3 regions of the Paenibacillus sp. GCM10027629 genome follow, and region 2 is predicted to be linked to each of the others. Evidence: predicted binding sites of a transcription regulator. Region 2 holds the regulator's gene; each other region holds the start of a gene.

Region 1 (11,118 bases), on a different contig from region 2:
ACGGCGTGTTATCCGCCAAGCCCTCGAACCCGGAGCCGTTGTTCGCTGCCGATGAGGTGTACTCATAGAGCACTTGCGAGATGCCGTGGAACCCTGGATTCGTAATGGCACCCGATCCTAGATCGGTTAAGAACGCAATGGCCGTCGGGCCTAAGATGATCAACGGATGGACGAGAATCGCAATCGCGATCAGCTTCATCTCGTGCGGTTCAATTTTCCGACCTAAGAACTCCGGCGTACGACCGACCATTAAGCCTGCCAAGAACACCGCGAGGATCGCATACATCAGCATATTGACAAGCCCTACGCCATCGCCGCCGAATACCACGTTCAGCATCATGAGCGACATCGGTACGAGACCGCCAAGCGGGGTTAACGTATCATGCATATTGTTGACCGTACCCGTCGTTGCCGAGGTTGTCACGGTCGTGAATAGAGCGGATTGCGCAATCCCGAATCGTGCTTCTTTCCCCTCCATACTGCCTTGAGATGTGTCTGCACCGATCGTATTCAAGACCGGATTGCCGTTGCTTTCCGAGATATACACAAGACTTAGGAAAGCTGCGAACAAGATGCTCATGACAGCGAACACGATCCAGCCCTGCTTCTGATTCCGAGCGAATCGTCCGTACGTATAGGTCAGCGATGCCGGGATACACCACATCATCAACATTTCGAGCACATTCGTAAGTGGGTTCGGATTCTCGAATGGATGCGAGGAGTTCACTCCGAAAAATCCGCCGCCATTCGTCCCCAAATGTTTAATCGACTCGAGCGATGCTACAGGACCAATCGCGATCTGCTGCGTCTCGCCCGTAATCGTGTGCGCTTGAACCGTAGCGTCCAGCGTCTGCGGCACTTGGAGTCCAACGAGCACCAGTGTCATTACGATCGCCATTGGAATCAACAGTCTCGTATGGGCCTTCACGAAGTCCGTGAAGAAATTACCAAGCCCTGTGCCCTTCTTCGTTAATCCGCGGATAAAGGCAATCGCCACCACAATCCCCGTCGCCGCCGAAGTGAACATCATCATCATGATGACGATCATTTGCGAGAAATAGGATAAGCCTGACTCCCCACTGTAATGCTGTAAATTCGTATTGGTCATAAAGCTGATAATCGTATTAAAAGATAACGTCGGCTCCATATTGTCGATCCCGTTCGGATTGAGCGGCAGCCAGCGCTGTGTCAGCAAGACGCCGAACCCGATAAGCGTCAATACAAGGTTGGTTAGCAGTAAGCTAAGTACGTATCGCTTCCACGACATGTCGCCGCGGTTCTTCAGCCCGATCAGCCAAAAGATCCCTTTCTCCACCGGACCAAATATCCGATCACTCCGGTTCGGCTCATTCGAAAATATATGATAGATATACGTACCGAGCGGCTTCACGATCAAGAGCAGCAGCCCGATAACAATCACGATTTGCAGTAAATCCATTCCCCAGTTCATAGTCGATCTCCCTTTTCAACAACATTTTAATCAACGTGAAAAAAGTTAATTTTTCTCATTTCCCTTAAAAAAAGGCATAAAAAAAGAAGCCTGCGGGGGAGGTTATCCATCGCGGCTTCAATAATGGGCATGGCGAATCGCCATGCTGCGCACATATTGAATACGTTCAAGTTGCCTCTCTCGAGACGCTTACGAGGTTAGCTGTCGGATTCGGGCCTTGAGAGTCGCCCTACCTTAGCGCCGTACAAGACGGTGCCTCGGATTCACCCCGTGGTCAGCTCAGCTGACCGTTGGTTCCCCCGCTCTTTGCCTTAGCAAAGACTCAGCGTTAAAGACATGTAAAACATTTTTCATCGCTTCATCAATCTATTTCACATCATAACCACAGATCTATTTCGCATCTGCAGCCAACGTTCGTCTACACTTTCCTTCATCCTCTCTCATTCGCTTACGAGGTTAGCTGTCGGATTCGGATGGTGAGAGTCACCCTACCTCGGTACCGTTGTACCCAGGATTCACCCCACATGTTCCTGCTCTCGCTCTCACACGAGCCACAGGTTCATGACTTATTTGGTTCCCCCGCTCCTTGCACATGCAAGGACTCAGCAATGTTCATGAATCGTATCATACTCCTCGTGTTGCAACTTGTAAAACCTTAAATTGGTTTGAAATGGAATCTGAAAATACTGGAAATCGTCATGAAAGCGTTATGAATGATATGAATCTCTCGAAACCTCCTATTTTCACGCGATAGATCACTTTCGCGCGATTTTCCAGGATGAATGTACAGGGTGCCCAGCCATCTTATGTCATTCACCGCAGTGAAATCCCGCAGTCCTCTTTTTATTAACGGAACACTTCGGCAGCAAAAAAATCTCCCTCTGATCAACAGTGTGTACACTGCCAACCAAAGGGAGAGCTTTAACCTTTACATTTCACCTTGCCGCACACAAAAAAAGCCAACCCTCTTCACCGAAGGTTAGCTTCTCTCCACATTTATCTATAGAATAATAGATCAATCACTTTGAACACGGCCATCGCAAGCACGAATGCAATCGGAATCGTCACGATCCAAGAGATGACAATACGACCTGCTAGGCCCCATTTTACCGCCGAAAAACGCTTCGCGGAACCTACACCGAGGATCGCTGAGGTAATCGCATGCGTTGTACTAACGGGCAAATGCGCTAGCGTTGCCGTCATAATAATAGCAGCTGACGATAAATCCGCTGCAAAACCGTTAATCGGTTCGATTTTGAAGATTTTCGTACCCATCGTTTTAATAATTTTCCAACCGCCGACAGATGTACCGAGTGCCATCGCTGTTGCGGCCGAAATTTTAACCCATAACGGAACATCCAAATTATCTTGTATTCCTGCTGAGACAAGAGCGAAGGTAATGATCCCCATCGCCTTTTGCGCATCATTCGTCCCGTGCGTATAAGACTGAAGCGCTGCCGTCATAATCTGCCCTGTGCGGAAGCCTTTATTGACCGAATGCGGACTCATTCGACCGAAAATGAGCTTCAGAATCGTCATCACGATATAACCAAGAGCAAATGCAATAAGCGGTGAGAAGATAAGTCCTTCTACGATTTTCGTAAACCCGGCATAGTTCAAGCTGTCTGAACCCGCTCCTATAAAGACTGCACCCGCGAGTGCACCAATGAGTGCGTGAGATGAGGACGAAGGAATTCCGAACCACCAAGTCACAAGGTTCCAGATGATCGCGGCGATTAAGGTCGCTATCACAATCTCTACCCCATTATCCAGCTTGGAGGGGTCTGCGACGCTTCCCCCGATCGTCTTCGCAACCCCGGTAAAGGACAAGGCACCGATGAAATTCATCGTTGCTGCGAGCAGAATCGCATGCCGCGGCTTGAGTGCACGCGTCGAGACAGATGTCGCGATGGCATTCGCCGTATCGTGAAATCCGTTAATAAAGTCAAATGCTAGAGCTAATAAGATAACAATACCTAAAACGATCATTGTATGATCCATAGAAATGTATTGCACAGAACGACTAGAGGTTCTTCAAAAAGGTAACTTTTTGAAACACACTATTTAGGTGTTCCCGCGCAACTCTGTCCTCCTTTATTTCACCTATCGTTCACGCGACCTTAGGAGTTGCGCATAATAATGGTTTCAAGAATATTAGCAACGTCTTCGCAATTATCCGTCGTTTGCTCCAGACGCTCGTAGATTTCTTTTTTCTTAATCAGCTCAATCGGATCTTTCACCGCAGCGAATAGATCTTTGATACTCTTACGCAGAATATCGTCTGCTTGGTTCTCAAGGTCATTAATAAGGATCGTATGTTCGCGAATCGCGAGCAATTTTTTCTGTGACAATAGTCGAATCGCTTTTTGGATTTCAAATGCGCTATCGAGTAGCACTTTACCAAATTGTTCGATCGAAGCATCGTATTCCTTCACATGGTACATATCAAAGCGCGATGCACAAGCTTCAAGCCCGTCTAACACATCGTCCAGCGAGGTAGCCAGCGACATAATATCTTCACGCTCGATCGGCGTAATGAACGTCTTATTCAACTCTTTAATAATCGTATGGGTGAATACGTCACATTTCGACTCCAGCTCTTTCATTTCCTTGGTGAAAGCTGTCGTATCTCCTGGCTTTGCTACATACTTCGCAAAAATATCCGCGCCTTGGACAATGGCATCGGCCATATTTTGCAGATTTTGAAAAAATACATCGTTCTTCTTAAACATACGCTGTCCCCTCTGCTTCAAATTGCTTAGATTACCTTAATAATGAGAATTATAACCTTTGTTATCTTATCACAAGTGACATAGTGCTTGTAAAGGAATTGTAAAACAAAATCGTGAATTTCTTTTAACAGTTTGCCGATATTCGCCTACAATTATCCAGTCCGCTCGACAAAATTAAATCCGACAAGGAATCCTTGCCGGATTTAACAAATTACCCCACCTGGATGTGGCTCGCAAATGTTGGAATGTTTGGAACGATGTTGAAAATTGTCTTCCCCGGGTAGAGTGGCAACTCTTGCCCATCCTTATACAATCGAATGACATCACTTGTCTTGCTGCGCGACCACGTGCAAGAGATGGCTTTGCCACGTTGATAGAGTACGGCTTCTCCGCCCTTCATCAAATTCACGTCCAAGCGTCCCACATCGTCTAGCGTACGATGATCCGCTCCCAGCACAACGACATTCGTCGCCGTAAGCGTCTCCTTCGTATTCAGATCGATATGCGGCTGACCGTTGATCGATCGGCTGTAATGCTTGCTCGTCGCATCATAATCATAGGTCACTTTATAGTTCTTGAGCAGGAAGTTGACCGTTATTTTCGTCGCCTCTTCCCCCATAGGCATGTCCTCTTCTTTGGCAAAAGGATACGTCGTCATAGGCACATCTGCCTTATACTTCTTCTTCGCAGCACCTTCACGCAGCTTCTCTAGCGTTGAATACAGATTGTGCGGTGCTTTTCGTGATTTATCCCGGTAAAAGAACGGCCCAGCGTTCGAAATTTCATCCAAGTGTTCTTTGTGTTGACGTTGAAGGACCGCATACCCGTCGGTACTCGCCCCGGCATGCACCAAGACCCCTTGGTAGCTATCGCCAAGATCAATGAGATATGGACGGATGCTGCGAATCGGACCAATGGGTTCCTGGAAATTCTCGCTCTGGAAAATGGCCACAATCCGCGTAATCCCGCCTTCTGCGAGCACCTCATACAGCATATCCGCATGGGTAAGTCCAGACTGCGGTCTTGCCTTGGACATATTATTGATCATGACTGCGATTGGCCTTGCGGTTACTGGCTCTGCAGTGGGTAACCCTGTTAATGGCGCAATATAAGCCTTGGTCGGATCTTGCTCTGATTCCTGTTCCTGTGCTGGTTGTTCCGTGGATTGCGGCTCAGGTGTGCTCTCAGCTTCAGGCGTTTTACTCGTGCAAGCACTGAGAAGCAGCGTCAGTAGAATACATAGTATGCTAAGTGTTCGATAGAATAAATTCGACTTCATGAAGACCCCTTTCAAATGGCAAAATTTTGGAACATATGATAAGTCCATGGTCTTTATTTAAGCATATAATGGAAGATTTGTCTGTTATTTCGCTGCTTGGAAGCTATGAAAAAATGTTTTGGATAGGTGTGATATTTGCGCTTGTGAAAATGTGAACAAAGTATGTACTTCAAATTCAAAAATTTCAAATTCGGGCTAATAATGTGATAAAAATCACATGTTGATGATAAAACTGAATGTATGATTAAGCCATAGAGAAAAACAATAATAAATAACAAAACGGACTGGAGCTGGTATCAATGTTCACACATTGGTTAAGAAACAACATCGTCGCAGCTTGGCTGCTCACCATCATTCGCGTATATCTCGGCTATCAATGGATCACGGGCGGCTGGGGCAAGATCACAGGCGGAGGCTTTGATGCCGCAGGATTTATGCAAGGCGCAATCGCGAAAGCAACAGGCGATCATCCCGCTGTACAAACTTGGTTCGCGAACTTCCTAGAGCACTTCGCACTGCCGAACGTCAAACTATTCAATGTCCTCGTTCCATGGGGAGAATTCTTAGTCGGCCTTGGACTCATCCTTGGTACATTTACAACATTCGCCGTCTTAATGGGTATGGTCATGAACTTCGCCTTCCTGATGGCTGGTACCGTGAGCACGAACGCACAAATGCTCATCCTTGAGATCTTCGTCGTCGTCGCTGGCTTCAACGCAGGCCGCATCGGACTTGACTACTTCGTCATCCCTTACATTCGCCGCATGTTCGGCCGTAAGGAACGAGCGAATAGCTATCAATAAGGGAACATAGAACATACGCCCTCCGCTTCATGCGGGGGGCGTTTTTTGATGTTACATCTGCCTCCCCTACACTCGACTTTCCCGGTCCCTCCCCTTATAATAAATAGATTCTATAGCACGAGGTGAAATCATTGAGTTCTTCGATTCTAGTCATGGGACTGCTCGGATTGTTGTTTATCGTCTTCGGCTACTTGATTGGCGTGAAGAAAATGCTCGTCCTCATCGCGGGATATCGCGAAGAGACGTTTACGGGGAATAAAGACAAACTTGCGAAGACCGTGGGTATCGCATATGTGACGATCGGAGTTCTTACCCTTTTGCTTCCCTTAGGACTCGAATATATCGGCTCGATGGCAGGCATCATCTATGCAGCGATCGTCGTCATTAGTGTGGCTAGCTTCATAGCGAAGATGAAACGCCGCGATTAATACAAAAGAACCTTCGATCCCCCTCATTTTGGCAGGGAACCGAAGGTTCTTCTTTTTCCTAGATAACGTACTACTTCTTCAACTTTGCAATTTCCTCGGTCACAACCGCTGCGAGGTCATCATTGTTATAAGCAGCAAGCATACCCAGCACGATATGCTCACCGATTGGTCCCGCTTCTTCCTTCGTTACCGCAATCTTCAGCGCCTCGCGCAGCTCCACATTATCCGCTTGCTGCGGATAGGCCCGCGTATACAGTACAACAGGATCCAAATCATTGTTGATGCACCACTGTACAAATACGAGAATCATCATACGCTCATCCCGTTCAAATTGCTGGGTCATCTGACGTTCTATTTCTTGTTTGCTATTCATCTGCCGACTCCTTCACGCAACATTTCCATGCCAACTAATCTCTATTGTACTAGGAATCCGCGATGAAATCAGCCCCTGCTTACACGCATAATGAACTTATATACTCCAGTGCTGCCAATCGGAATTACGTTCTTCCAGTGCACGCAGCCACATCTTCGTCTTGCCAATCACCTGCGTCTGATGTGTCCCTGTCGAATACGTATGGTCAGCTTGGAAAATAATTTCTTTATCGCACCGGCCGTCACTCCGCAGCCAGAATGTTTTCTCATACAAAAAGCTATAGTCTACAGGAATCACATCGTCACTTGTCCCGTGAATCAATAAGACATCTCCTGAGAACCGGTTCGTTTCTTGAAAAGGCTGATAGAGCCCGAGAGAATCGAAATATTTCGGTGTAAAGCTATACCCTGCATAGTCCGTCTTCCCTTTGAGTTTCGATTCATCATACCCGTTCCGGCCAATAATTTTCACAATATCATTAAAAGGATAGCCTACGGCCGACCACATGACGAGTCTTTTCACACGGCGATCCTTCACCGCTGTCAGAAGCGCAACCGCTCCACCCAGGCTATGACCGAGCAGCGTAACTCTCGACAAGTCCACATCACAGCAATCCAGCGCATAGTCTAATGCCGTACGCGTCTGGGCGATCATCGATTCGAGTCCAAGGTCTCCGTACTCACCTGAGCTCTCACCGCATCCGCCATAATCGAATCGAAGCACCAGGTTGCCTGCAAGCGCCAGCTCACGCGCTGTCTTCACGAACAATCGATCGACACCGATCCGGTTGCCCACGAACCCGTGACAAATGACAACCAGCGGAACCCGAAAGTCTTCATGGCCTTGCTTCCCTGCAGAGCAGACACCCTCCGGATAATGAATCGTTCCTGCAAGCTGCAAATCCTCGTGTTTGATCGTAATATGACGTTCCATACGCTCATCTCCCTACTTCCATATCCTTTAACCTTTAATTCCGATAAACTTACTATGAATTATTAAAATCATATTATCATGAACCTCTTAGCACTGTCAACGGGACAGATCTAGAATGATTTTTGGCGGCGGTCTATATCTTCAGACTTTCTTTAGTTATCTCTTTGCCGAATCTACAGATTCTCCCGTTACGATAAATTCATCAACGTGCTGCGGCATGCAAAAAAGGAGAATCTATTGTGAAACGAAACACTCGTCTGCAATCCCTGCTCCCGCTCCTCTGGTTGCTCGTCATTCCTGTGCTAAATATCTTCTACATGGTGCTGAACCACGGCGGAGAGCAAGTATACAATCTCATGACAGACCTCGACAATGCGATCCCGTTCCTCCCGGTCTTCATCATTCCCTATGTGCTCTGGTATCCCTTCCTGATTGGGGTCTTCGTCCTGTTATGCCTTAAAAATCGCTCTATCTATTACCAGACGCTGCTCGCGGTCATCCTCGGACTGATAGGAAGCTACCTCATTTATTATGTTTTTCAGACGACCGTACCAAGGCCCGAACTTCACAATAATGGGATACTCATTCAAATGGTGAAAGGGATCTATACGCTGGATGGTCCGTATAACTGCTTCCCCAGCATTCATGTGCTAACAAGCTATTTACTCTGGATCGGTGCTCGATCATGTCATGCCATCCCCTCCTCCGTCAAAATGATTATTGGTGCGATTTCATGGTCGATCATCACTTCAACCTTTTTCGTCAAACAGCATGCTCTATTGGATGCGGTCGGTGCGATCATCCTCGCAGAAATCGTCTTTCGATTCGCCGCCCTGCTGCTCCGCCAGTTATTTGGCTATCGGCCTGCGGTTACTGTACGTCATGTCCGTGAACAACAAAAGCCAATGCCCTGACGTGTAATTGTCAGATCCATTGGCTTTGTCCCAGGACATCGCGTAAGTCTATAACCTTATTCGTACATCCCATAGAATTGCTTCAACAAGAAATTCGTATCGTTGTGATTGACTTCTACACCTGCTTGGTCCACTTCCGAGGTAACAGCATTCGTCGCATCCGCTGTACTCTGAACCTCTTGAGCGGCCTGTACCGACTCATCCTGCTCGCCGTAGTTCACGTCATAACGCTCCATTCTCCATCACCCCACTTTAGCATGCTGTTCATTGCTTCTTCGCTAGTGTGGCAAAAGAGTCCCACATTCTATGCATGAGACAAGAAAAAAAGCTTAAGCATCTGCTTAAGCTTCAACCGATCAACTACGTTCTCTGGATAGTTATGCCCCGGATCGGTAACAATAGGGGCAATTCCCAGTTCACAGAGGAGCGTCCGTCGACTATGACTTTTCTAGACTTTCTACGTGCATATTGGCTGCCAATTTCACTGATTCTCATCGTTCTGTATGCTGCTATCTACGTGTATAAGAACCGCACTCAATTGTTCCGCAGAGAGTGATCTTGACTAGACGAGCGCTTTATTCGCAATATCCGAACGATTTTGCTTGCCTTCGAACTGAATCCGATCGGCATCGGCATATGCTTTGGCACGTGCTTCAGCAATCGTCGCTCCGAGGCCTACAACCCCAAATACGCGGCCACCGTTCGTTACGAATTGCCCCTGTTCATTGGTTGCCGTCCCCGCGTGGAACACGAGCGCTTCCTGCACTTCATCCAGCCCCTTCACCGGCAATCCTTTCGGATACGATGCCGGGTAACCTCCCGAAGCTAAGATGACACATACCGCCGCTTCTTCGCTCCATTTGATCTCAAGCTCATGCAAGGTTCCGTTCACAGCGGCCAAGAAAATATCGACGAGATCCGTCTTCAGGCGCGGCAGCACCACTTGCGTCTCAGGATCGCCAAAGCGTGCATTAAATTCCACCGTCTTCGGCTTGCCATCCGGCGTAATCATTAGACCTGCGAACAAGACGCCACGGAATGGACGACCTTCAGCGACCATCGCTTTGGCTGTCGGAATCACAATCGTCTCAATCGCCTCGTCAATGATGGACTGCGGAATATGCGGCAGTGGTGAATACGTCCCCATACCGCCTGTATTCGGTCCTTTATCTCCGTCATAGACCGGTTTATGGTCTTGTGCCGGACTCATCGGACGAACCGTCTCTCCATCGACGAAGGCGAGGATCGACATTTCTTGGCCTGCCATGAATTCTTCAATGACGACTTGGTTCCCGGCATTGCCGAATACTTTACCGACCATCATCTCTTGCAGTGCCTGCTCCGCTTCTTCCATCGTCTGCGCGACGATCACGCCTTTACCCGCTGCTAATCCGTCCGCCTTGATGACAATCGGTGCGGACTGCTGACGCAAATAGGCAAGGGCATCCTCGTAGTTATCGAACTTCTCATATGCGGCTGTCGGAATGTTGTACTTGCGCAGCAGATCCTTCATGAATGTCTTGCTGCCTTCGATAATCGCTGCATTCTTGCGCGGCCCGAAGACCGGAATCTCCTTCGCTTCGAACACATCGACAATTCCCGCTGCCAGCGGATCATCTGGTCCGACGACTACAAGGTCGATCGCATGATCAAGCGCATATTGCGCAAGCTCTTCGAACTGACTCTCTGATATATCGACGCACTCGGCAAGCTGCGCAATTCCTGCATTACCCGGCGCACAGACGAGATGCTTCACTTTCTCGCTTTTCTTCAAGGCCCACACGATCGCGTGCTCACGCCCGCCGCGGCCAACTACCATAACACGCATCCCGCTCACCTCCAATAGGTCGTTTAAAAAGTCCCCTTTTGATCACGAAGTAACCCAAGTAGCCTAATCGACATCGAATCTTGCGTTCACCCTCGAACTCCGGTACTCATGTAGGTTTCGCCTACACTCCGTTCCTCCTTCTTCAGGTTCTCGCAACCTTCTCGATGCTGAAAAGTTGACTTTTTAAACCTTCATTTTACTTATATAAACTTTAATGATCTTAGTGCTTGAAATGACGCACACCCGTGCAGATCATCGCAATGCCGTGCTCATTCGCCACACGAATGGATTCCTCATCCTTGATCGATCCGCCTGGTTGGATGATCGCGGTTACGCCTGCTTTGACAGCCAATTCAACGGTGTCGCCCATCGGGAAGA
Region 2 (11,118 bases):
ATGATCTTATTACAGCTGAATATGAGAAAATCTATTATCGTGTACTGGGGCGTCCCATCCCGGAGTCCTTGATAAAGGTGGTCTGCTCGTAAATGTGGGATCAAATTCAAGCGGATGCATCTTTGATTGCGGGAGCGAAATCCGTGCTTGTGCAGTTAAATGAGGCTGGATTTGAAGCCTATCTTGTTGGGGGCTGTGTTCGAGATACCATTCTCCATAAACCCATTCATGATGTAGACATTACAACCTCTGCGTTACCAGCAGAGGTTATGTCTATTTTCGACCATACCATCCCAACAGGGCTTCAGCATGGAACGATTACGGTGGTAATCGGCGATAACTTGTTCGAGGTAACCACATTCCGCGAAGAATCTGAATACGAGCAATATCGACGACCAACGGAAGTTGCTTTTATTCAGAATCTTGATGGTGATTTGCAGCGCAGAGACTTTACGTTTAATGCCATGGCATTAGATGTCAAAGGCAAGCTTCACGATCCGTTTCAGGGGCAGAGTGATTTGATGCATCGTATTGTCAGATGCGTCGGTGAGGCAGATGCGAGATTTCAGGAGGATGCGCTTCGGATGCTTCGCGCGATCCGCTTTGCAGCCTGTTATGATTGCAAAATCGACGATCCGACATGGCATGCGTTGCAGAAGCACCGAAATAAGCTGCAATTTATTGCGATGGAGCGCGTGCGTACGGAAATGGAGAAGATCGTAGAGAAGTCGCTATTGAGCCTTGTACAAGGGATGAAGCTTCTCGTTCGAAGTGAATTATTATCTTGTACCAAGTCATCTCTATCCGAGATTGTTATAGACGATGATCTCTTCCAATCCCGGATTGAACTGGCCAGCGATACGTTATCTAGAGAATCATGGGATGGTTCAGCAGATGCTATTACCCGATGGGCTCTACTCTTCACACGCTGTGAGGTCTCACCCGGGACGGCAGGAAGTCTGATGCAGCGATTGAAATTTGCTAACCATATGGCTGCGAATATCGTCCATCTACTGCAGATGGTAGAGTGGGTCGAGTCTGCGCAGCAATTAGGTGTACAGGCGCTGGTACGTCCAATATGGACACGTGCGATCGTGGACTATGGCAAAGTAACTGCAGAAAGAATGTTAGACCTGCTTAAGGCTGATCAGCTATTTGCACTGCGCCGGTTCAAGGATAGTGAACAAGAAGGAACCTTAATCCGTGAACTTAATGTACACGGAGCAGCATGGCTAGCGGCACTTGAGATCAGTCAGTTAGCTGACCTGGCCGTGCGAGGACAAGATATTGTCAAGCATCTCAAGAAATCGCCTGGGCCATGGCTTGGGAATCTATTGAAACAAATGTTGTACCGCGTTGCAACCGGAGAGATCCCGAATACACGCAGCGCAATCCTAGACGAAGTGAATCGAGTGATCCATGAATATGAGTGAACCCTTATTACAATTGTTGTTAGCCAATACGAACTCGTACATCTCAGGTGAGGAAATTAGCCGACAGCTGCAAATTAGCCGTACGGCGGTATGGAAACAAATTAACAAACTGCGGAATCAGGGGTATGAATTCGACGCTATTCCACGTGTCGGTTATCGTCTGAAGCAGAAGCCGGACCGATTGAATACCCTTATGCTGCTCAGTCAGTTGAAATCATCGGTGATGGGTCAGCAGATCAAATTGTTGGAATCAACACCCTCAACTCAGATCATAGCTCAGCAAATGGCTGAGCAAGGAGCGCCAGAAGGAACTCTAGTCATCGCAGAAGAACAGACGTCTGGGCGAGGTCGCATGGGGCGAGCGTTCCATTCTCCATCTGGTAAAGGAATCTGGATGAGTCTGATTCTGAAACCGCAGACATCTTTACAGTTCACACCACAGTTAACGTTACTTATTGCCGTGGCATTATGCCGTGCCCTTCAAAGACTTGTTCCGATATCGATCGGCATCAAATGGCCGAATGATCTCCTCGTGGGAACGAAGAAAATTAGCGGAATTCTGCTCGAGTCAAGTGCAGAGGATGAGCGGGTCCGCTATTGTATCGCAGGCATAGGCATTAGTGTGAATATGGATCCGGAAGACTACCCTGAGCCGCTGCGAGAGGTTGCCACTTCGCTTAAGATTGAATCGGGCTCTAAGGTAGATCGTACAGCGATTATTACAGAGTTCTTGGCTGAATTCGAGACGTTATACGCGCTCTATAACGAACAAGGCTTCGCGCCCATCCGAACATTGTGGGAGGCATTATCTATCTCACTGCACCGTCCGATTACCATCAATACGCTGCAAGGCAAGGTGATAGGAATCGCAGAGCAGCTAGACGAGCTTGGCGCACTATGGATTACCGAATCGGCAACAGGCGAACGACGCAAAATTTTCTCAGGCGATGTGGAATTTCACAGATGAAAATATGCATTGAATTTGTTATACTGGTCTGTATAGAGGCAGTATCAACCCCACGTTGAACTGCACTCTAACAGATGTGTACTAGCATTCCAATTGAACTCTATATCTTAGTGGACTATGGATTCTGCTCTGAGCCGAAGGGACCGAGACAGAAGGATCAGCACCATGATTCTTTTTTGTACGGTGACCTTTTTAGTGGAAATGCTAAAAGGTTTTTTTGTTTTGCGCACAATACAAAAAAGAAGGGATGATGAACATGACAGAAATGAAACGTAAACAACGACTGACAATTCCGAAGTTCAAACAAATGAAGGTGGATAAGAACCCCATCACCATGATTACAGCGTATGATTATCCATCTGCGATTTTAGCGGAGGAAGCCGGGGTAGACATGATCCTCGTAGGAGATTCCTTGGGGAATGTGGTTCTTGGTTATGACTCAACACTTCCGGTGACGATCGATGATATGGTCTATCATACCCGTTCCGTCGTTCGTGGTGCCCAGGACACCTTTGTGGTCGCCGATATGCCGTTCATGACGTATCACGGCAGTGTAGATCAGACGCTTCGCAATGTGGCGCGGTTGATGCAGGAAGGTAGAGCGCATGCGGTTAAGATGGAGGGCGGGGCAGAGATTGCACTTGCTGTGGATGCGGTCGTCAAAGCAGGCGTACCTGTCGTCGGACATATTGGCTTAACACCACAGTCGGTTCATCAAATTGGCGGATTCCGTGTACAAGGGAAGGTCCCGGAGGATGCGAAGCGATTGCTCGAGGATGCCAAAGCATTAGAACGTGCCGGTGCATTTGCCATCGTCTTGGAGCTCGTAACGGAAGAAGTGGCGACATACATCTCGGAGCAGCTAAACATCCCAACCATTGGCATTGGGGCAGGGCGCGGATGTGATGGGCAAGTGCTCGTATTCCATGATGTGGTCACCTATGCATCACCTTATCGAAATAAGAAATTCGTCAAAACCTATGTCGATGTTGGATCGTTAATCCGGCAGGGCATTTCACAATATGTGCAAGAGGTCAAAGAAGGCAGCTTCCCAGCGCCTGAGCATGTCTTTACAGCAGAAGATACCGTTGTAGAGAGCCTCTATGGCGCACGCAAGCAGGAACGAAAGGCGGAAACCGTGCAATGATTGCAATCGAGCAAATTACAGAGCTACGCCATCAGTTAGCTCATTTACGTCAAGAGCGTTCAAATGAAGGACGTATCCCAACAGTTGGCTTTGTGCCGACGATGGGCTATTTGCATGAAGGCCATGCAAGTCTAATACAAGCAGCGAAAGAGCAGTGCGATATCGTCGTATTGAGCATTTTCGTCAATCCGATTCAATTTGGCCCGAACGAAGATCTCGATAAGTATCCTAGGGATGCGGAGCGTGATTTAGCACTCGCTAAGCGGTTAGGTGTGGACCTTGTCTTCTTGCCAACGGTGGATTCAATGTACCCGACACCTACGAAGACGAAAGTCAAAGTCGATGAAGTGACGACGCTCCTGTGCGGAGCTAGACGCCCAGGACATTTTGATGGCGTTACGACGGTCGTCTCCAAATTGTTCAATATCGTCCAGCCTGATTATGCTTTCTTCGGCATGAAGGATGCACAGCAAGTGGCTGTAATCCAGCAAATGGTCTCTGATTTGAATTTCCCAGTGACGATTGTGCCATGTCCGATCATTCGTGAAGAGGATGGCCTTGCACTTAGCTCACGTAATGTCTATTTAACGGAACAACAGCGTCAAGAAGCACTTGTCTTATCACAGTCCTTATGCCGAATTGATGCGTGGATGCAATCCAAAGAAATCTCAACCGTATCCCAATTACGGGATCGTATTATCCAGCATATTGAGACATCGCCTTTGGCTGATATCGATTATGTTGAGATCTTATCTTTCCCACAATTAACGGAGCTGGGAATTAATGCGTCGCTTCAAGCGCATAAGGGTCAAGCGATCATCGCACTCGCGGTTCGATTTGGCACAACACGCTTAATCGATAACCGAATTTTATAAGGGGTTGACGGAATATGATGAGAAATATGATGAAATCGAAGCTGCATCGGGCGACAGTAACCGAAGCGAACTTGAACTATGTTGGAAGCATTACGATTGATCGCGATTTAATGGAAGCAGCAGATTTGTGGGAGAATGAGCGTGTACAGATCGTGAACAATAACAATGGCGCACGACTAGAGACATATGTCATCCCTGGAGAGCGGGGGTCAGGCGTGATTTGTCTGAATGGCGCTGCCGCAAGACTTGTTCAACCGGGCGATCAGGTCATTATTATTTCTTATGCGATGATGTCGAATGAAGAAGCCAAGAATTATAAACCACAAGTTGTAATTCTTGGAGCGAATAATCAAATCATAAGCCAGACCAATCAGGAAATTCACGCCACGATTCTTTAATCGTTGGTTTCCAGTATGAAAAGCCCTGCCTTTACGAAAAATGAACATGTAGCTGTTAGCTGTTGTACATCATCATTATTTCACTTTCGCTAGAGGTGGGGTGCATTTATGTTTCAACATTTATTTGCGACGATGAACGAAATGTTGGATGAGATTCTTGTGCATTATCCAAAGGCTCAAGGTGGGGCTAAGCAGGACTTGCAGCAAAAATTAACCTTGCTGAAATCCATGAGTGACGGGATTGTCGAGGAATGGCTCCGGTTCGAAGAGAAGATGGGAGTGCTGCGTGAAAGTCAGCCTGATCATGCTTCGGTGACTGTTCTTCCTGAGAGCCAGAGTGAAGCTTTTCAACGTGGACAAGGATATTACAAATTATGTATGTATGATTTGTCCGCTGAAGCGTTCGAGCAAGTGATCCGGCATTTTCCCGATTCATTGGTTGGACGTATTTATTTGGCCATGGCCTACCTGCAGCTGAATGAGTTCAATGATGCTTATCGACATTTTCAATTTATTATTCCCCTTACCGAGAGCAAGAAGCTGAAGGCCATCTCTTACAATGCTCTAGGCTGTATTCAAGCGCAAAATCAGAATATCGAGAAAGCGCAAGAATATTTCCATCATGCCCATCAAGCGGATCCGACCTTTCAAGAACCGCTCACCAATTTGAAGCTATGCGAAAGCACGGAATACGAAGGCGCTTATCAGTATGGCAGCGAATTAACTTCCTTTATGTAATCTTTAGAGGTTATTCAAAAAGTCATCTTTTGATCACGAAGTATTTCATTGAAGTGAATTTCGACATCGAATCTTGCGCTCATCCTCGAATTCTCACAACCTTAGCATTTGCTTCCGAAGTAAGTTTTCTTCGAAAACTTTCAGGTGCTGAAAAGCCGACTTTTTGAACCTGCAATTTTTAGCTAATTCCAAAATTCCGGGTGATCTGTTATGCTTAAGAGATCATTGGAACGAAGGGACCTTATTACGATGAAATTCGCAGTTCTCGATTTTGAGACAACAGGAAACCAGCCCACCGATGAAATCATTCAGGTTGGGCTTGTTATTATAGATCATGATTTATCCATAGATCGAATTTTCACTTCTCTTGTGAAACCAAGCACGAATATCCCACCTTTTATTACCCAATTAACCGGGATATCAAATGATGATGTAGCTGATGCACCAACGCTGGATGATGTGATGATGGAGATGGTACCTCTCCTTGGAGATGTCGTACTGGTCGCACACCATGTCGCATTCGACTTTAACTTTCTGCAGCAGGCACTGGATCAGACGGGGTATTTACCATTCACAGGTCGAATCTTGGATACGATCGATTTCTTGCGGATTTGCTTTCCTGCATTAACGACGTATCAATTAAGCGCAGTAACATCGTGGTTCGATATTCCGCACGAACGTCCTCATCAAGCGGACAGCGATGCCTTAGCCACTGCTCATGTATTACTGAAATGTCTGGAGAAGTTGGATGATCTTCCGCTCTTAGCTATTCAACGATTAGCTGATTTGTTCGCGCAAGATGACAGCGATCTGAACTGGTTCATGCATGAACTGCTGACTGACCGAGAGATGCGTCCGGTCATTACCGATGATAGTGGTCGTTCATTTCGTCAGTTCTCGCTCCATATTGAGGATTGGACGGAGATTCCTCCGCCTCGAGAAGAACTGCTTACCAACCCGCTAGAAGGCCAGACCTTCGAACAGTTCTGTACCGATTCGATTGATCGTCTACGACAATTCCTTCCTCAATTCGAACAGCGTGAAGCGCAGAATATTATGTTCCATGAAGTGAATTCAGCGCTAGAGGATGATCATCATCTTCTGTTGGAAGCGGGTACAGGAACGGGTAAATCCTTAGGGTATTTGATCCCTTCGATTTATTACAGTGTCAAGAATGATAATAAAGTGGTCGTCAGTACACACACGATTAATCTGCAAGAACAGATTCGACAGCGAGACGTGCCGCTTCTCAAGACGATATTACCGGTTGATTTCAGAGTATCGGTATTAAAAGGTCGCAGCCATTATTTGTGCTTGCGGAAGTTTGAACATAAAATAAATACAAAAGATTTCATTACGCCAAAGGAAGATATTATTACAGCAGCACAGATGCTGGTCTGGCTTGCCGAGACAGAGCATGGCGATAATGAAGAGCTGCATTTTGGCAATAAAGGAGCCGATTTCTGGGATACGGTTGCTAGTGATACGGATTCTTGTCTGAATCGAGCTTGTCCTTGGTTCCGCAAATGCTTCTACCATCGTGCTCGCCATGAAGCAAATATCGCAGATGTGATTATTACGAACCATTCCTTATTATTTACAGATATCAAGGTGGATCATCGATTCTTACCTGCTTATGATCATCTTGTCATTGATGAGGCCCATCATCTCGAGGAAGTCGCCGGGAAACATCTCGGTCTGCATGTGAAATATTTCAGTCTTGTTCATACCTTGCTGCGCTTGCTTAAGGATAGTAAGAATGGACAATTGCCGACGCTGCGTAATCGTCTCCATGTTATTCCTGATGAGAAGGCGCAAATGGCATGTGAAATTATTGAAGATTCCTATTCGCAGCTTGTTGATGCCAAAGAGATGTGGGATAAGTTAACGGAAATTTTGTTCAGTATGATGCCGCAGCGGACAAGTGATGCGAATCAAGAACAGGGCCAATATGTATATCGACTGCAGACAGAAAAAATGCCAAATGATTGGGATGCTGCTTCGGTACTCGAAGATCAGCTGAATGCCCTCTTGAACGAAATCGTTCGTAAATCTGAGCGATTGCTGCAAGATCTGCGGGATATACAGGAGGAATATGGGATTCAAGCGGCCGTGACGGATTTATCCGGAACAGTGAAGGATTTGGCGCGTGCGCGTGATGACATCCGATACTTTATGAAAATGAAGGAGCCGAATGTCGTATTCTGGATGGAAGCGAGCAGTCATTTCCGTAGTAAATCCTTGCAATTATTCGCTGTTCCAGCGGATGTCAGCGCTCAGCTGAAGGAATATTTCTTCGATGCGAAGAAAAGTATCGTGCTCACATCAGCAACCTTATCGGTTGATAAATCTTTCCAATATATGATTGAGCAGTTAGGATTGCAGGAAGCCCAGGATCAGGGACGGCTTCAGAGCATGGTGCTCCCATCGCCCTTCCAGTATCGTAAACAGGCGCTAGTGGTGATCCCACGCGATTTCCCGATGCTCAAAGGATCGAATCCGGATGCACATTTCGTGCAGACCTTAGTGAAGTCTCTGGCTGACGCAGCCGTGGCTACGCATGGCAGAATGCTCGTCCTGTTCACATCGTACCGGATGATGAAGCAGGTGTACGATCCACTCAAGGAGCTACTAAGCCCGCATCAAATTCAGGTTATCGGACAAGGCATTGACAGCGGGAATCGGAGTAAGTTAACTCGCAGGTTCCAGGACCAATCGGCGTCCGTTCTCCTTGGTACGAGCAGCTTCTGGGAAGGTGTCGATATTCCTGGTGATGCGCTAACCTGTCTGGCGATTGTGAGGCTTCCGTTCCAGCCGCCGAATCATCCGCTCATTGAAGCGAAGTCGGAGCTGCTGCAGAAGGAGAAGAAGAATCCATTCATGAAATTGTCGGTTCCACAGGCGGTTATTCGCTTCAAGCAAGGGTTTGGACGATTGGTACGTACCGCGCAAGACCGTGGGATCGTCATTATTTATGACACACGTGTTATTGAATCTTATTATGGCAAGTATTTCTTATATTCTTTACCAGGTCCGAAGATGGAGCATATGCGGCTAGATCAAATCGTGCCTCGAATGCAAGAATGGCTGTCGGACGAGGAAGAGAGGGGAGTCATCCATGAAAACAATGAAAATATCTGAAGCAGTTGTACGCCGTCTTCCCATTTATTTGCGCTATTTGAGTGAATTGCAGCAGCGTGAAGTCCTTACGGTCTCCTCGCAGGATCTCGGATTGAAGCTGGATTTAAATCCAGCTCAAATCCGTAAAGATTTAGCGTATTTTGGCGAGTTCGGGCGTAAAGGGATTGGCTATGATGTTGCTTATTTAATTCAGAAAATCCGCCAAATTTTGAAGCTAAATCAGCAGATTAATGTCGCTCTTGTCGGGGCAGGTAATCTTGGCCAAGCATTAAGTAACTACAATACATATCTTAAGGATAATATGAAAATTGTAGCTGTCTTTGATGCACATCAGCCGAAGATCGGCAGCAAGATTAATAATATTGTTGTTCAGCCGATGGAGGATTTAGAAGAGACTGTTCGTGAGCATAATGTTCGTATCGGTATTATTACCGTTCCTGCGATGGAAGCACAAAATGTGGCAAATGCTTTTGTGAATGCGGGTGTAGAAGCAATTCTGAATTTTGCACCGGTCATCTTAAAAGTGCCTCAGCATGTGCGTGTGCACACAGCTGATTTTACAACGGATTTATTGAGCTTGGCGTACTACTTGCACAATGGGAAGGATATGGACGAAGATGAAGAAGAATCTATGGATCATTAAGAACGGCTATTTCGCCGTTATGAACGCAGATAAACCTGTAATTCACGGGGTTATGGTGATAGAAGGGGATCAAATTCGGTATGTAGGCGAGCAGCTTCCAGCGGATTTGGTGATTCCTGAAGATGTAGAGGTTATGGATGGCAAAGGGCTATTGTTCTTGCCTGGTTTAATGAATACGCATGGTCACGCAGCAATGTCCCTGTTGCGCGGTCATGGTGATGATCTTGCATTGCAAGTATGGCTCCAAGAGAAAATGTGGCCGATGGAAGGCAAATTCACCTCGAAGGATGTCTATTGGGGTACATCATTATCTGTCCTGGAAATGTTAAAAGGTGGAACGACAACCTTCCTCGATATGTACGATCACATGGATCAAGTGGCAAAAGTGACAGACGAATCAGGTATTCGCGCGGTGCTGATGCGTGGAGCAATTGGTCTATGTCCTGAGGATGTCCAGCTGGCGAAGCTTGCGGAGGCGGTTCAATTTGCGAAGGATTGGCATGGCAAGGCGGATGGAAGAATTACGACGATGATGTCCCCGCATGCGCCTTATACCTGTCCTCCTGCGTTTATTGAGAAGTTCGTACAAGCTGCGCATGATCTAGACCTGCCAATGCATACGCACATGTCGGAGACGGCAGCCGAAGTACAGCAGAATGTGAAAGAATATGGGCTTCGCCCTGTGGCGCATCTCGAGAAGTTAGGTGTATTCACACGTCCGACGCTTGTTGCGCACGCGGTACATTTGACGGATGATGAGATTGAGACGCTTGCACGTTACAACGTAAGTGTATCGCACAACCCTGGCAGCAATTTGAAGCTTGCGAGCGGTGTTGCGAGAGTACCGGATCTGTTAAAAGCAGGCGTAACGGTATCGCTTGGTACGGATGGCGCAGCGAGCAACAACAACCTCGATATGCTTGAAGAAATGCGTCTTGCTGCATTAATTCATAAAGGGGTATCGGGTGATCCGACAGCTGTGCCTGCCTTGGAAGCCTTGCGTTTAGGCACGGAATACGGCGCGAAATCGATTGGGCTGGAGAATGTGACGGGATTGCTTCGTGCAGGGATGAAAGCCGATTTCATCGCTGTTAACATTGATCAGCCGCACTATAAGCCGCATACAGATCTGATCTCCCATGTGATTTACTCGGGTGCAGCACAAGATGTATGGCATGTATGGGTAGATGGCAAGCAGGTCGTCAAGAACCGTGAATGTCTAACCCTCGACGAAGAGAAAATTATGCGTGAAGCACAAGCTTGCTTCGACGGATTGTTAGCGCGTTAAGGGAGTTACAGATGCAGAGAAGATGGATCGTTATTATCATATCTGTCATTATACTGATTTTGCTCGGACTGCATTTATATTATCGGAATGTACAGAGCGGTGAATGGATTGCAGAAGATCGGGCAACGAAAGCTGCCTTAGAGCAATCATCCTTGAAGAAGGTAACAGGGATACAGAAGTCTGTATGGGAAGATGTATATTATATCGTCAATGGACTGGATGAGCAGGATCAGAATTTAGTGGTGTGGGTCAATCAAGAGGGAACTTCCGTACATACGGAGCAACTGAAGCAAGGTTCGACGAAGGAAGCGATACAAGAGAAAGTATTAAGTCGATCGCCTGGCGCAGATATCATTACAATCGTACCTGGCATTTGGGAACAGCAGTATGTATGGCAGGTGTTCTATAAAGCGTCCAAACCGAACGAAAAAGTACACTACTACTATGATTTTTACCGTTTCTCGGATGCAGGGTATTTGACAACGTAT
Region 3 (11,118 bases), on a different contig from region 2:
AGTGGCAAGCGTCATTACCCAAGTGGAAGTCAGCAAGGATGATCCGAACTTCCAGAACCCGACGAAGCCAGTTGGCTCCTTCTTCACCCTAGAGCAAGCTGAGGCGATGAAGAAGGATCACCCGGACTGGGTAATGATCGAAGATTCAGGTCGAGGCTACCGCCGTGTCGTTCCTTCGCCGAAGCCCATCGATATCGTTGAGAAGGATGCAATCAAATCTCTGATCGATGCAGATTACGTTGTTATCGCTGTAGGCGGTGGCGGTATTCCCGTCGTTCGGACAGGCGACAACACGTATGACGGGGTTGACGCGGTGATCGACAAGGACTTCGCTACAAGTCTACTCGCAGAGCAAGTGAATGCGGAGACATTGATAATTACAACGGGCGTATCCCGCGTGTGCATCAACTTCGGCAAACCGAATCAGAAGGCGCTGGAGAAGATTACGGTCGAAGAGACGAAGCAATATGTCACTGAGAACCACTTCGCTCCAGGTAGTATGCTGCCGAAGATCGAAGCAAGCCTTAGCTTCTTAGAGAAGAATGGATCTCGTGTTATTATTACGAATCCAGAGAGCCTAAAAGATGCTATTCATGAACGTGCAGGAACGCATATTGTGAAATAATTGGAACGAATAATAGGCCGGAAGTTCACGCTCGCGAACTTCCGGCCTTATTATTCATAGATCTACGCAATGGTCTACACTACACTCCGGGTTACATATCCGTCCTCGCGGATTAGTGCGAGTGCGGTCTTCATTTTATCCAAATAGATAGGGTCATTCCCCGAACACATAAACCGTACACTGCCACTTCCACTGCCGGCAGGAATACCATATCGGTTCAACAGGGCAGACAGCCGCTTAATCGTGCCCGCATTGCCGTCGATCATCTCGATATGCGATGGCAGGATGTCGTGGAGAATTCCTTTGTAATACGGATAATGGGTACAGCCAAGGACAATCATTCCATAATCATCTAAGTTATAAGCCGCAAGCTGCGACCGGAAATAATCACGCATCGTCTCACGATCGAACTGCATGGCCTCACAATATTCGACAAGTTCTGGCAGCGGAAGAGAATCGACAATTCCCCCTTCATCCACACGATGTACAAGCGCATAATATTTAGGCTGCTGCAAGGTTAATGGTGTTGCGAAGACGAGCACCCGCTTCCCTGTCGCACGATTCATCTCTACTGCTGGCTTTACCGCAGGCTCCATACCAACGATCGGGAATGAATACCGCTCACGAAGCTCGTTAATCGCAATACTGGTCGCTGTATTACACGCGATGACCAGCGCATCGATGCCCACATGCACCATCTGTTCTACGCCCTCTAGAATGAATGATCTTACATCATCCTTCGATTTCGTTCCGTAAGGGACATGCAGGGTATCTGCCATGAAGAGATAATTCTCTGTCGGCAGCCGGCGCAGCGATTCAGCTAATACCGTAAGGCCGCCGATCCCCGAATCGAAAAACCCGATTGTCATGTGTCATCAATTCCTATCGTAAAGATTTATAGTTATGTGGTAGAAATCATAGCTAATTCTAGAATATCGCGGGTTGCCGATGATCGCAAGTTGATTCTTCGAACGGAAGTCCCTTCTATGGTACACTAGAGAAAATAAACTATCGTCAATAAGCAAGGAGATTTGTCATGATCAAGTTCGTATCCTGGAATGTAAACGGCCTCCGTGCCTGCGTGAACAAAGGGTTCTATGATTACTTCAAAGACATGGATGCAGATATATTCTGTGTGCAAGAAACGAAGCTGCAGGAAGGGCAGATTGAATTAGAACTGGGCGAAGAATATATGCAGTTCTGGAATTACGCGGAGAAGAAAGGCTATTCGGGGACAGCGGTATTCACTCGGCTGAAGCCGTTATCTGTCCGGTATGGAATCGAGGAAGACTACGAGCCTGAAGGTCGCGTAATTACGCTCGAATTCGATACCTTCTACCTCGTAACAGTCTATACCCCCAATGCGAAACGCGATTTATCACGTCTGGATTACCGAATGGAATGGGAAGATCGATTCCGAGGTTATCTACAAGAATTGGACAACCATAAGCCCGTCATTGTATGCGGAGATTTGAACGTCGCCCATCAGGAGATTGACCTGAAGCATCCGAAGCCTAACTTAGGCAATGCTGGCTTCACACTCGAAGAACGGGGCAAAATGACGACGTTGCTCAGCTCCGGATTCACGGATACGTTCCGCCACCTCTTCCCGGATCAGACAGACATCTATTCATGGTGGTCTTACATGCCGAAGGTACGGGAGCGGAACGTGGGCTGGCGGATAGACTATTTCCTCGTCTCTTCACAGTTGAATGACTCCATTAAAGACGCTAAGATTGATTGTCACATCATGGGCAGTGATCATTGTCCGGTCATCTTGGAGCTAGATCTAGACCAATCATGAAGGTTCCGCACTTATGAATACGTTACGAAATAGACGGTTATATATAGGGATGATCGGTATTGCTGTCGTGTACATCCTCTATGTCACCTTCATGAACTTCATTCATGATCCGCAGGCTACTGCGTTTCTCGATCATAAAGCGGGCCTTAAGCGCTCGGTGAACACCGATATTTGGCTGCCTGTTATGATGGTTCATATTATTTTTGCCTGTGTGGCCATGCTTGCTGGGGCTGTGAACTTCTCGAACCTGGTTCTGACACGGTATCGTTCTTTCCACCGGGCCAACGGTTATCTCTATGTCATAGCCGTCTGTATCGTGGATATCACATCAGGCTACATGGCCCCATTCGCCACAGGCGGGAAAATCAATAGTATGGCGTTTAACTTTATCAATCTCATCTGGCTACTCATGACGATTGCAGCAGTTGTGTTCATTAAGCGTAAACAAGTGATGAAGCACCGGAAGTGGATGATTCGAAGCTATGTCTTCTGTTATACGAATCTATTCATTCATCTGCTCACCTATCTTGCGAGCAAAGGCGCTGGACTGCCATACGTAACGAGTTATACGATCGGTGTCTACGGCGCAATCGTGATCAATATTCTCATCGCCGAATGGATCATTCGCCGCATCTTGCCAAGAAAAGGGGACGGCTAACCTCCGTCCTTTCACACTCCCGCACAACCTATTTCCATGACATGACCCTAGGAAAAAATCCACTTATTTGTGAAATAAATCACAATATTAGATCTGATTATATATTAGAATTGAAGCGGACTAAAAGAGGATGCAATCAGATCAAGGAAATATCGGATTGATTGGACTCTTTATGTTTAACGAAATCTATGAAAGATAGAAAAGTGGAGGGTTCATCATGAAAAAGAAAGTATCAGCAATGCTTGTTCTCATTCTCTCCTTCATGCTCATCATCACAGGATGCGGTAAAGGAAGCCAGAATCAGAGTCAGGACAGTATGAAGAAAGAAGAGGCAAAAGAAACAGAAGCCGTGTCAGGAGCTACTCAAGGTGGTTATACACCAATTGATCAGCTTAAAGATAAATATGACATCATCATTGTCGGTGCAGGTGGTGCAGGGATGTCTGCTGCACTTGAGGCAAAAGAAAAGGGCTTGAACCCGGTTATTTTCGAAAAAATGCCGATTGCCGGGGGAAATACGATGAAATCATCTTCAGGCATGAATGCTTCCGAGACCAAGTTCCAAAAAGAACAAGGCATTCAAGACAGCAACGATTTATTTTATGAAGAGACTCTAAAAGGCGGTCATAACACCAACGACAAAGAAATGCTTCGTTTTTTCGTTGACAATTCAGCTAGTGCGATCGATTGGCTCGACTCCATCGGCATTCGTCTGAACAATATCACGATTACAGGCGGCATGAACGAGAAACGCACACACCGTCCGGAAGACGGCTCAGCAGTAGGGCAATACCTTGTCAAAGGCTTGATGAAAAATATCCAAGAGAAAGAAATTCCACTTTTCGTCAAAGCGGATGTGAAGGAAATTACGGAAAAGGACGGTAAAGTGAACGGCGTCAAAGTCGTGATCGATGGAAATGAAGAGAAAACTATTGCAGCGGATGCTGTTGTTGTGACAACCGGCGGTTTTGGCGCTAATATGGATATGATTTCCGAAGTTCGGTCTGACTTAAAAGGTCTCGTGACTACCAACCAAATAGGTAGTACCGGTGACGGAATTAAGATGATAGAGAAGCTCGGCGGCGTAACGGTGGATATGGATCAAATTCAAGTTCACCCTACGGTACAGCAAGAGAAATCCTATCTCATCGGTGAAGCTGTCCGTGGTGAAGGAGCTATCCTCGTATCCAGTGAGGGCAAACGCTTCACAAATGAACTGAACACTCGTGACAATGTCACGGCTGCAATCAATAAGCTTCCTGAAAAGTCAGCTTATCTCGTATTTGATTCCGGCGTAAAATCCCGTGCGAAAGCAATTCAGCAGTACGAGAAAATGGGATTTGTCCTTCAAGGCGAATCGATCGAGGCTTTAGCCAAAGCATTGAACGTTCCAGCTGATCAACTGAAAGCCACGGTGGATACATGGAACAGCGCAGTGAAAAATAAAAAGGACGCCGAATTCGGCAGAACGACAGGAATGGACAACGACTTGTCTGGCGCACCCTACTATGCCATTAAAATCGCTCCTGGGATTCACTACACCATGGGCGGCGTGAAAATCAACACAAATACGGAAGTGCTGAATAAAGACGGCAAACCTATTCCAGGTCTATATGCAGCAGGCGAGCTAACAGGCGGCTTGCACGGTCAGAACCGGATCGGCGGCAACTCCGTAGCGGAGATCATTATTTTCGGCCGCCAAGCGGGTATCAAGTCGGCTGAATTCGTCCAAGCACAGTAAAGCTGAACGTATCCCAAAAAAAGACCCTCAGAAATGAGGGTCTTTTGCTATATTAGTCCCGGTAGTGACGATACTTCTTCTTGTCCTCTTCCGTAATTGGCCGAATCACTCGACATGGATTACCTGCAGCAATAACGCCGGGTGGGATATCCTTCGTCACGACGCTCCCCGCACCAATCACGCTATTGTCTCCAATGGTTACGCCCGGCAGGACACTAACCCCGCCGCCAATCCATACGTTATCTCCAACCGTAATCGGAAACGCAATCTCTAACCCTTCGTTCCGCTGCTCGACATCGAGCGGATGCCCTGCTGTATAGAAGCCGCAATTGGGCGCGATGAACACATTGTCACCAAAGGTGATTGTGGCACAGTCCAGCATGATGCAATTGTGATTCGCATAGAAGTTCTTGCCGATTTCGATATTATAGCCATAATCGCAATAAAAAGGCTGTTCGATGTGGAACGTCTCTGCCGTCTTGCCGAACAGCTTCCTCAGGATGGCCACCCGCTCCTCCAGCTTCTGCGGATGCAGTTGATTATGCTCGTAACATAGCCCCTTCGCATACGTACGCTCATCGATGAGCTCCTGATCGTAGTTCGCATTATAAAGGTAGCCTAGTGCTGCTTTTTCTTTCTCTGTCATGGGGTCCACTCCTTCTCTCCTATTCGTACTACACTCTATTATTTCTTCAGCATAGAAACATATCCTCGTAACTCAAGGAAATAAATAATTGCACGTCATAATGATATTGTCAAAATTGGTCAATTTACCCATAATGGAGTGGGGCATCTCATAGACGGAAGCCTGCAAGATGACAACCACATAACATTGATTATCGGATATCGCTGCTTTCCTCGCTTCACACGACAGCCGTTGGGTAACCGGACAGATAATTGATGCAAGTGGGGGTTCTCGGTTATAATGCCCTCCTCGGAGAAAAGCCACCGGATCTAAATCCGGTGGCTTTGATGTGTGTATATCACTACTCTGCTTCCAATGCAGCAAGATATTCTAGCTTCTCCACGATCTTGTCTTCCACATCGTCTTCCAAGGCGATAGATTCGGAGGCATGATTTGCAAGTTCATCATGATGGCCGATCATGACCGAATGTGACGCATGCATGAACATCGAAATATCATTCGCATCATTTCCGAACGCAATATATTGGCCCTGCTCGATACCAATTTTGCTAAGTGCCCCCCATTTATGGATGTTATTCGGACTCATATCCAGCACATTCTCACTCTTGTGGCGATGGACAACGACATCAAGGTCTGACAAACGCTCCGCTAATTCTTCCATCCGATTGGCTGTCAATATTAATACTTTGACGATCGATGGATGTTGATGGATGTCGACCATCTTCGCTAGCTTAGCCGGGTCAACATTGTTTAGAATTGGATGATCTGACGGGCCTGTATAGGAATAATCCCATTCCCCATCAATCAAATAGGTGGCTTCGAACTCTTGGATCAATGAAGTGATCGTGTTGATCTGATCCTCCGAGAACGCATGGGCATGCGTTAATTGACCCTGCTGAGAGACGAGCGATCCGTTGCCTCCAACCATGGTATGCGTATGGAACCGCTCATGTAGAACCGGCAGCATATCGCGAATGGGCCTTGCGGAGGCAAATATCACCTGGTGGCCCTTCGATTGCAGCGCTTCCAGCGCGCTTAGTATTTTTTCAGTTACCGGCTTCCCTTTGAAACAAATTGTACCGTCTAAGTCAAAAACAAACTTCATTTGACCTCACTCCTATGAATCTATTTCTATCTTTCCATCCTACCATAAATTTCTTATAGCGAAAGACCGCCCATCAAGTCACTGATGGACGGCCTTGACTAACTCTATATCGACTATGATGTCACGCCCGCTTCAACTGCAACCGGCTGCTGCCACGCCTGAAATTTATTCCCGTCCAGATCTTTAAAGTTCAACTGCAGCCCGCATCCGCCTTCATCACGCATCTCTGGCTCTATCCACACACCCGATTCACGCAAGGATGCCTCTAATGCATGAATATCATCCGTCTCGAAACAGATCGGAAACATCTCGAATGGGGAACCGCCTTCTGCCCAACCTGTTGTCATGAAGTGCAGCGGATGTCCTCCCGTGCTTGGCAGCAGGAACAACCATTGCCCGCTACCCATGATCATAATAGCTCCTTTTCCTGGCTCTACCGGTGCCCGTAACGTCAACCCTAAGACTTGCTCATACCATGCAGCGGATGCAGTAACGTCTGTCACCGGCAGATAGGCGCATTCTATACGTTTTAACAATGCCTTCTTTTCCATAACCAATCTTCCTCCTTCATGATCATTACCAGGGGCATATCCATGTTGAAGTTCGCTTGTTGCATCATCTCTATCTATTTTAATAGTATTAAATAGAAAAATATACTACAAAAAAACAACCCCCTTATATTCAAATAGAAAAAGAACACCTGAGAGTTAGTTCTCAGATGCTCTTTATAGTTAATTCAATTATTCACCAAGGAAGCTCTTAATGAAGAACTCCAACTGATATTCCATGCTCAATGGATCATTAAAGTAAAATGCCTTTGCATTCGCCTCATAGACACGATTGTTCTTCACCGCAGGAATGTTCTTGTACGTCTCCGTATTCTGGAACGAGTTGTCTTCCTCTGCATTCTTACTGAAAATGACGTAATCGCCAAAGTAATCCTTCAACACTTCTTGCGACACAGCAAAGTAGCCGTCTTTCTTCGTCGCTTCGCTGACTTTCTCAGGCTTCTTGAGCCCAAATCCTCCTTGATACAGGATTTCTGTACCACGGCCAAAGTTGTCACCATAGACGTAGAGCTGCTTATTAAAGGTCTCAATGACAGAAACGGTCGCATTTTCACCGATCTTCGCTTTGATCTTTTCCCCAGCTTCTTGTACCTTCACTTTGAAGCTATCTACCCACGCTTGCGCTTCTTTTTCTTTATTCAACAATTTCCCGATTTCAAGCTGCTGCGTCAAATAATCGACTTTACCGTATGTATAAGTAACCGTTGGAGCGATCTGCTTAAATTTATCGACGTTCTTAATATCTGACAGCCCGATAATAAGATCCGGATTCAACTCGATGATCTTCTCTACGCTCTCGTCCGACACCGCCTCAACATTCTTCAACTGCTCTTCGAATCTTGGGTTTTCCTTGGACATTTCATCCACGCCGACCACAGGCACCCCAAGCGCCATGACGTTGCCCGTTAAGAATCGCGTAATAACAACGACGCGTTGCGGATTCTTCGGAACCTCAACAGGACCATTTTCGGATTGGTAAGTAAATGTACCTGATTCTTCGGAAGCCGTCGATTTCGACGAATCTGTCTTCGTATCCGAAGACGTACTGCTTGCAGTGTTCGCAGTATCTGCTGTCTTGCTGCCGCAAGCGCTAAGTAGAAGGACCAGAACCAAAGTTAACGAAATGAACAACTTTTTCATAGAATGACTCCCCTTTTGTCTATCATGCTTATTCCATTGATTTATTAATGAGAATGATTATCATCATCAATTAACCATTCTAAAGGGTAGTGTTGTAGCTGTCAATACATATCATAGAAATTGTTCGTGCACAAAAAACCGTGTCCACCCGGGGGAAGGAGAACACGGCTTATTTCATCGCTTTTGTCTTCCGAACGCACGATTACGCCAATAGTAAACCGCCTCGAAAATCGCAAACACGCCGACGACTGCGGTGACCAAAATAACTGCCCAGACGCCGAACACCGTCATCATCATCGTAATGCCCTTATCCTCCAGTAGTAGCACACCTCCGACGACCCAAAGGAGGTCGAGCACGGTAACAACCAACACAGACCCAGGTGAGACAATCCTTCTGGAGACGACCCACACAAGAAATGCAACGAACACGAGCAGGAAAATCCCTGTTTCGGTTAATGCGGTTCTATTGTCTAATCCTGTCCAGTCACCGACATACCCGGGAAATAAAAGCAGCAAGAGACCACATACTCCGGACGAAACAGCATTCGTCAGCAGCACCTTGCGAATCAAAGCTTCACCCGCCGGGATTAAGGATTCATTGAATTTCATAGTTAACACCTCTTTCGTTCGTGAATACTTAATTACCAACTTGAAGGGCTTTAACAAGCGATAATATAACCCCTAAATGCACAGCTTCGTGGATGAACGCGAAGTTAAACACCTCGCCTGCTGTGGCGAATTTCAGCGGCCCTATTTCAAACGGTACGTCCAAGGGCAAAATGAGCGACTCGGGGTTAATTCGGGACAGATCATCAAGCTGTAAGGACAAATATTGAATGAGCTCCTCCTTCGACGGCGGTGCAGCGGTCCAATCTGCCGGTTTTGTTCCGGACATGAATAGGCCGACATAACTTTCCGGAAGCTTCGTATTTAATGCAGGGCCTGCGGAGAGGAACCAATTCAGCATCGTGGCGATATGACCAACATTCCAACGAATTGTATTGTTAAATCCTGCGGGTGTCATATCATAGATTTCTTCCGGAATTGCTTGAATGGAGCCGATCACCAATTGACGTGCCGTTATTGCGGTTTGGATGCTTGCTTGAGACATTGTACATTCCTCCTAATGGTTTGGTTCTCTTGCTTACACCACCGACTGTAGATTACAAACCACTGCCAGAACCATGCTTTTCACTGCCATTTGGTGCCAACATGGCGTTTTTTCTTCGTTTAGCAGCACAAATGGCGGCTGCTTCCCATGTATTCCCCGGGAAACAACCGCCATATCTATAGGTCTATTCATTGTGCTCTACTAAGGATATTTTTCTCCTTCAAACTCGTTGCAATCAGACGTGATCCAGCATTCTGCCAATTGTAGCAGGTTCGCTCAGGCACATAGGTACGGAACCACTCCAACGCATCTTTGGAAGGCTGGTCCAACTGATCGTCCGAATAACGTACACTGTATGGCTTGATTCCAATGACATAGGGGAAGAACAATGCATTGTAGAATTTCCATTCATCAGTTGTGCCGAATGGTTCATCCTGATTCGGCTTCATTTGCATAATACTGTGGATCAACAAAGACTTCAGCTCATTCGCCCGTTCTAGCACACCATCCGCCGCTCCGCGCATTCGAAGCCTCTCGTCCATCAATTTCAATTGTGTGAGCGGGCTCGCCGCCAATCGTTCCAGGTTGCCTAAGTTACTAAGTGCCCGCCGAATGAGGCGGTAGAGCTCCTCATCATCCATTTCATCCGGCTTCGATTCTTCATTGATTCGCACTTGAACACTTTCGACCAACCGCAGCTTGGATCGCTCTGATCGAAGCTTGGGGAACGTCATGAGTGCAAAGTTGTCGAGCATTGCCCGAATCGGATACACCAACACCTGAAATGCAATGGATATCATCATACTAACCATCAATAATGACAGTGTCGTAGCATTGAACCCCGTCTCCGTCCCGAGCCAAATAACAAGTGCCACTTGCCCAGAAAAAATAAGCGTAAAAAAGATGGAATAATCGAACGACCGGAACAAATCGGGTAGCCATGTCTCGCCTTGCTCTCTAATTTCCTTAATCAATATATACCCGCCAAATAACAGCATTCCAGCACCGTTTGCGACGAGCATACCTTGGTTCCATCCACCATCTAAGTAAAAGAGTGTCGCAGCCGTCATGCAGATAAAGATCAGAAGCGGCACATAATTGAAGCCATAGAAGACAATCGGCCGCTTCGTCCCATCGGACACCGCTCCCCATATAGAGAACAGCAGCAACAGAATAAGCAGCACACACAGAACGACTGTATAGGAAATATGATAGCGCTCTGGATTGTTGACGACAGTCAGCCAGATCCCGCTTCCTAGCACTAACGACGTTAGCCCATACTTCCATAACGGCCATACTAGGCTCCGTTGATGCGCCTGCACAGCGAACATCGATAGAACGGCGCCTTGCCACAATACGAGAGGTAAGTAGCCGCCGATGTCCCGCACCTTACTCAGCACCAATACCATATTGGGCTGGGCTGCTGCACTGTAGGAGAGCAAGACAGCTGCTCCATATCCGAGTGAGCACACCAATACACCAAGTCCAGTCAGTAATAGCCGGGCGTTTCTGATATCCCGATTGATCAGATATAAGCCGAACCAAAACATGAGTCCAAAATAGATAAGCTGTATAACCATCAGGCGGAAGGTTCTCCTTTTCAATAGAATGGGGGGATAAATTCTCATTTCGTATGTATCATTGGATATTTTAACCATATCATAAATAACCTTAAAAAAATGCATTGTTGCAGTATTTTGTTCGGGATTCAATCTGAGC

The links. The regulator Rex, encoded in region 2, represses fermentation and respiration genes when NADH is low (regulators of the CRP and FNR family bind a similar motif). The targets are predictions, from matches to a motif close to TTGTGAAATATTTCACAA.
Region 1: a site for Rex is predicted at 5,663-5,680, ahead of ACFQZR_RS19615 (DoxX family membrane protein). Genes of this name have one in related genera too.
Region 3: a site for Rex is predicted at 3,155-3,172, ahead of ACFQZR_RS27520 (flavocytochrome c). Genes of this name have one in related genera too.

Annotation. Positions count from the first base shown of each region.
Region 1 is NZ_JBHTGZ010000010.1:23,184-34,301, reverse strand. It holds gene kdpA (potassium-transporting ATPase subunit KdpA) at 1-1,438, opposite strand, end outside; cyclic di-AMP (ydaO/yuaA leader) riboswitch at 1,621-1,788, opposite strand; cyclic di-AMP (ydaO/yuaA leader) riboswitch at 1,881-2,068, opposite strand; gene ACFQZR_RS19630 (inorganic phosphate transporter) at 2,447-3,451, opposite strand; gene ACFQZR_RS19625 (DUF47 domain-containing protein) at 3,571-4,182, opposite strand; gene ACFQZR_RS19620 (DUF3048 domain-containing protein) at 4,394-5,461, opposite strand; gene ACFQZR_RS19615 (DoxX family membrane protein) at 5,761-6,264, shown strand; gene ACFQZR_RS19610 (DUF3784 domain-containing protein) at 6,396-6,692, shown strand; gene ACFQZR_RS19605 (hypothetical protein) at 6,763-7,065, opposite strand; gene ACFQZR_RS19600 (alpha/beta hydrolase) at 7,162-7,998, opposite strand; gene ACFQZR_RS19595 (phosphatase PAP2 family protein) at 8,238-8,912, shown strand; gene ACFQZR_RS19590 (hypothetical protein) at 8,969-9,148, opposite strand; gene purD (phosphoribosylamine--glycine ligase) at 9,475-10,740, opposite strand; gene purH (bifunctional phosphoribosylaminoimidazolecarboxamide formyltransferase/IMP cyclohydrolase) at 10,961-11,118, opposite strand, start outside.
Region 2 is NZ_JBHTGZ010000009.1:1,765,628-1,776,745, reverse strand. It holds gene bshA (N-acetyl-alpha-D-glucosaminyl L-malate synthase BshA) at 1-92, shown strand, start outside; gene ACFQZR_RS17680 (CCA tRNA nucleotidyltransferase) at 93-1,433, shown strand; gene ACFQZR_RS17675 (biotin--[acetyl-CoA-carboxylase] ligase) at 1,420-2,400, shown strand; gene panB (3-methyl-2-oxobutanoate hydroxymethyltransferase) at 2,666-3,547, shown strand; gene panC (pantoate--beta-alanine ligase) at 3,544-4,422, shown strand; gene panD (aspartate 1-decarboxylase) at 4,437-4,820, shown strand; gene ACFQZR_RS17655 (tetratricopeptide repeat protein) at 4,929-5,558, shown strand; gene dinG (ATP-dependent DNA helicase DinG) at 5,808-8,699, shown strand; gene ACFQZR_RS17645 (redox-sensing transcriptional repressor Rex) at 8,677-9,342, shown strand; gene ACFQZR_RS17640 (amidohydrolase) at 9,317-10,630, shown strand; gene ACFQZR_RS17635 (cell wall elongation regulator TseB-like domain-containing protein) at 10,642-11,118, shown strand, end outside.
Region 3 is NZ_JBHTGZ010000020.1:22,524-33,641, reverse strand. It holds gene arcC (carbamate kinase) at 1-625, shown strand, start outside; gene murI (glutamate racemase) at 700-1,494, opposite strand; gene ACFQZR_RS27530 (exodeoxyribonuclease III) at 1,665-2,429, shown strand; gene ACFQZR_RS27525 (DUF2306 domain-containing protein) at 2,443-3,087, shown strand; gene ACFQZR_RS27520 (flavocytochrome c) at 3,305-4,828, shown strand; gene ACFQZR_RS27515 (sugar O-acetyltransferase) at 4,881-5,474, opposite strand; partial or broken gene ACFQZR_RS27510 (short-chain dehydrogenase) at 5,665-5,754, shown strand; gene ACFQZR_RS27505 (HAD-IIB family hydrolase) at 5,815-6,579, opposite strand; gene ACFQZR_RS27500 (VOC family protein) at 6,693-7,130, opposite strand; gene ACFQZR_RS27495 (iron-hydroxamate ABC transporter substrate-binding protein) at 7,320-8,288, opposite strand; gene ACFQZR_RS27490 (hypothetical protein) at 8,463-8,897, opposite strand; gene ACFQZR_RS27485 (DinB family protein) at 8,926-9,399, opposite strand; gene ACFQZR_RS27480 (hypothetical protein) at 9,588-10,979, opposite strand.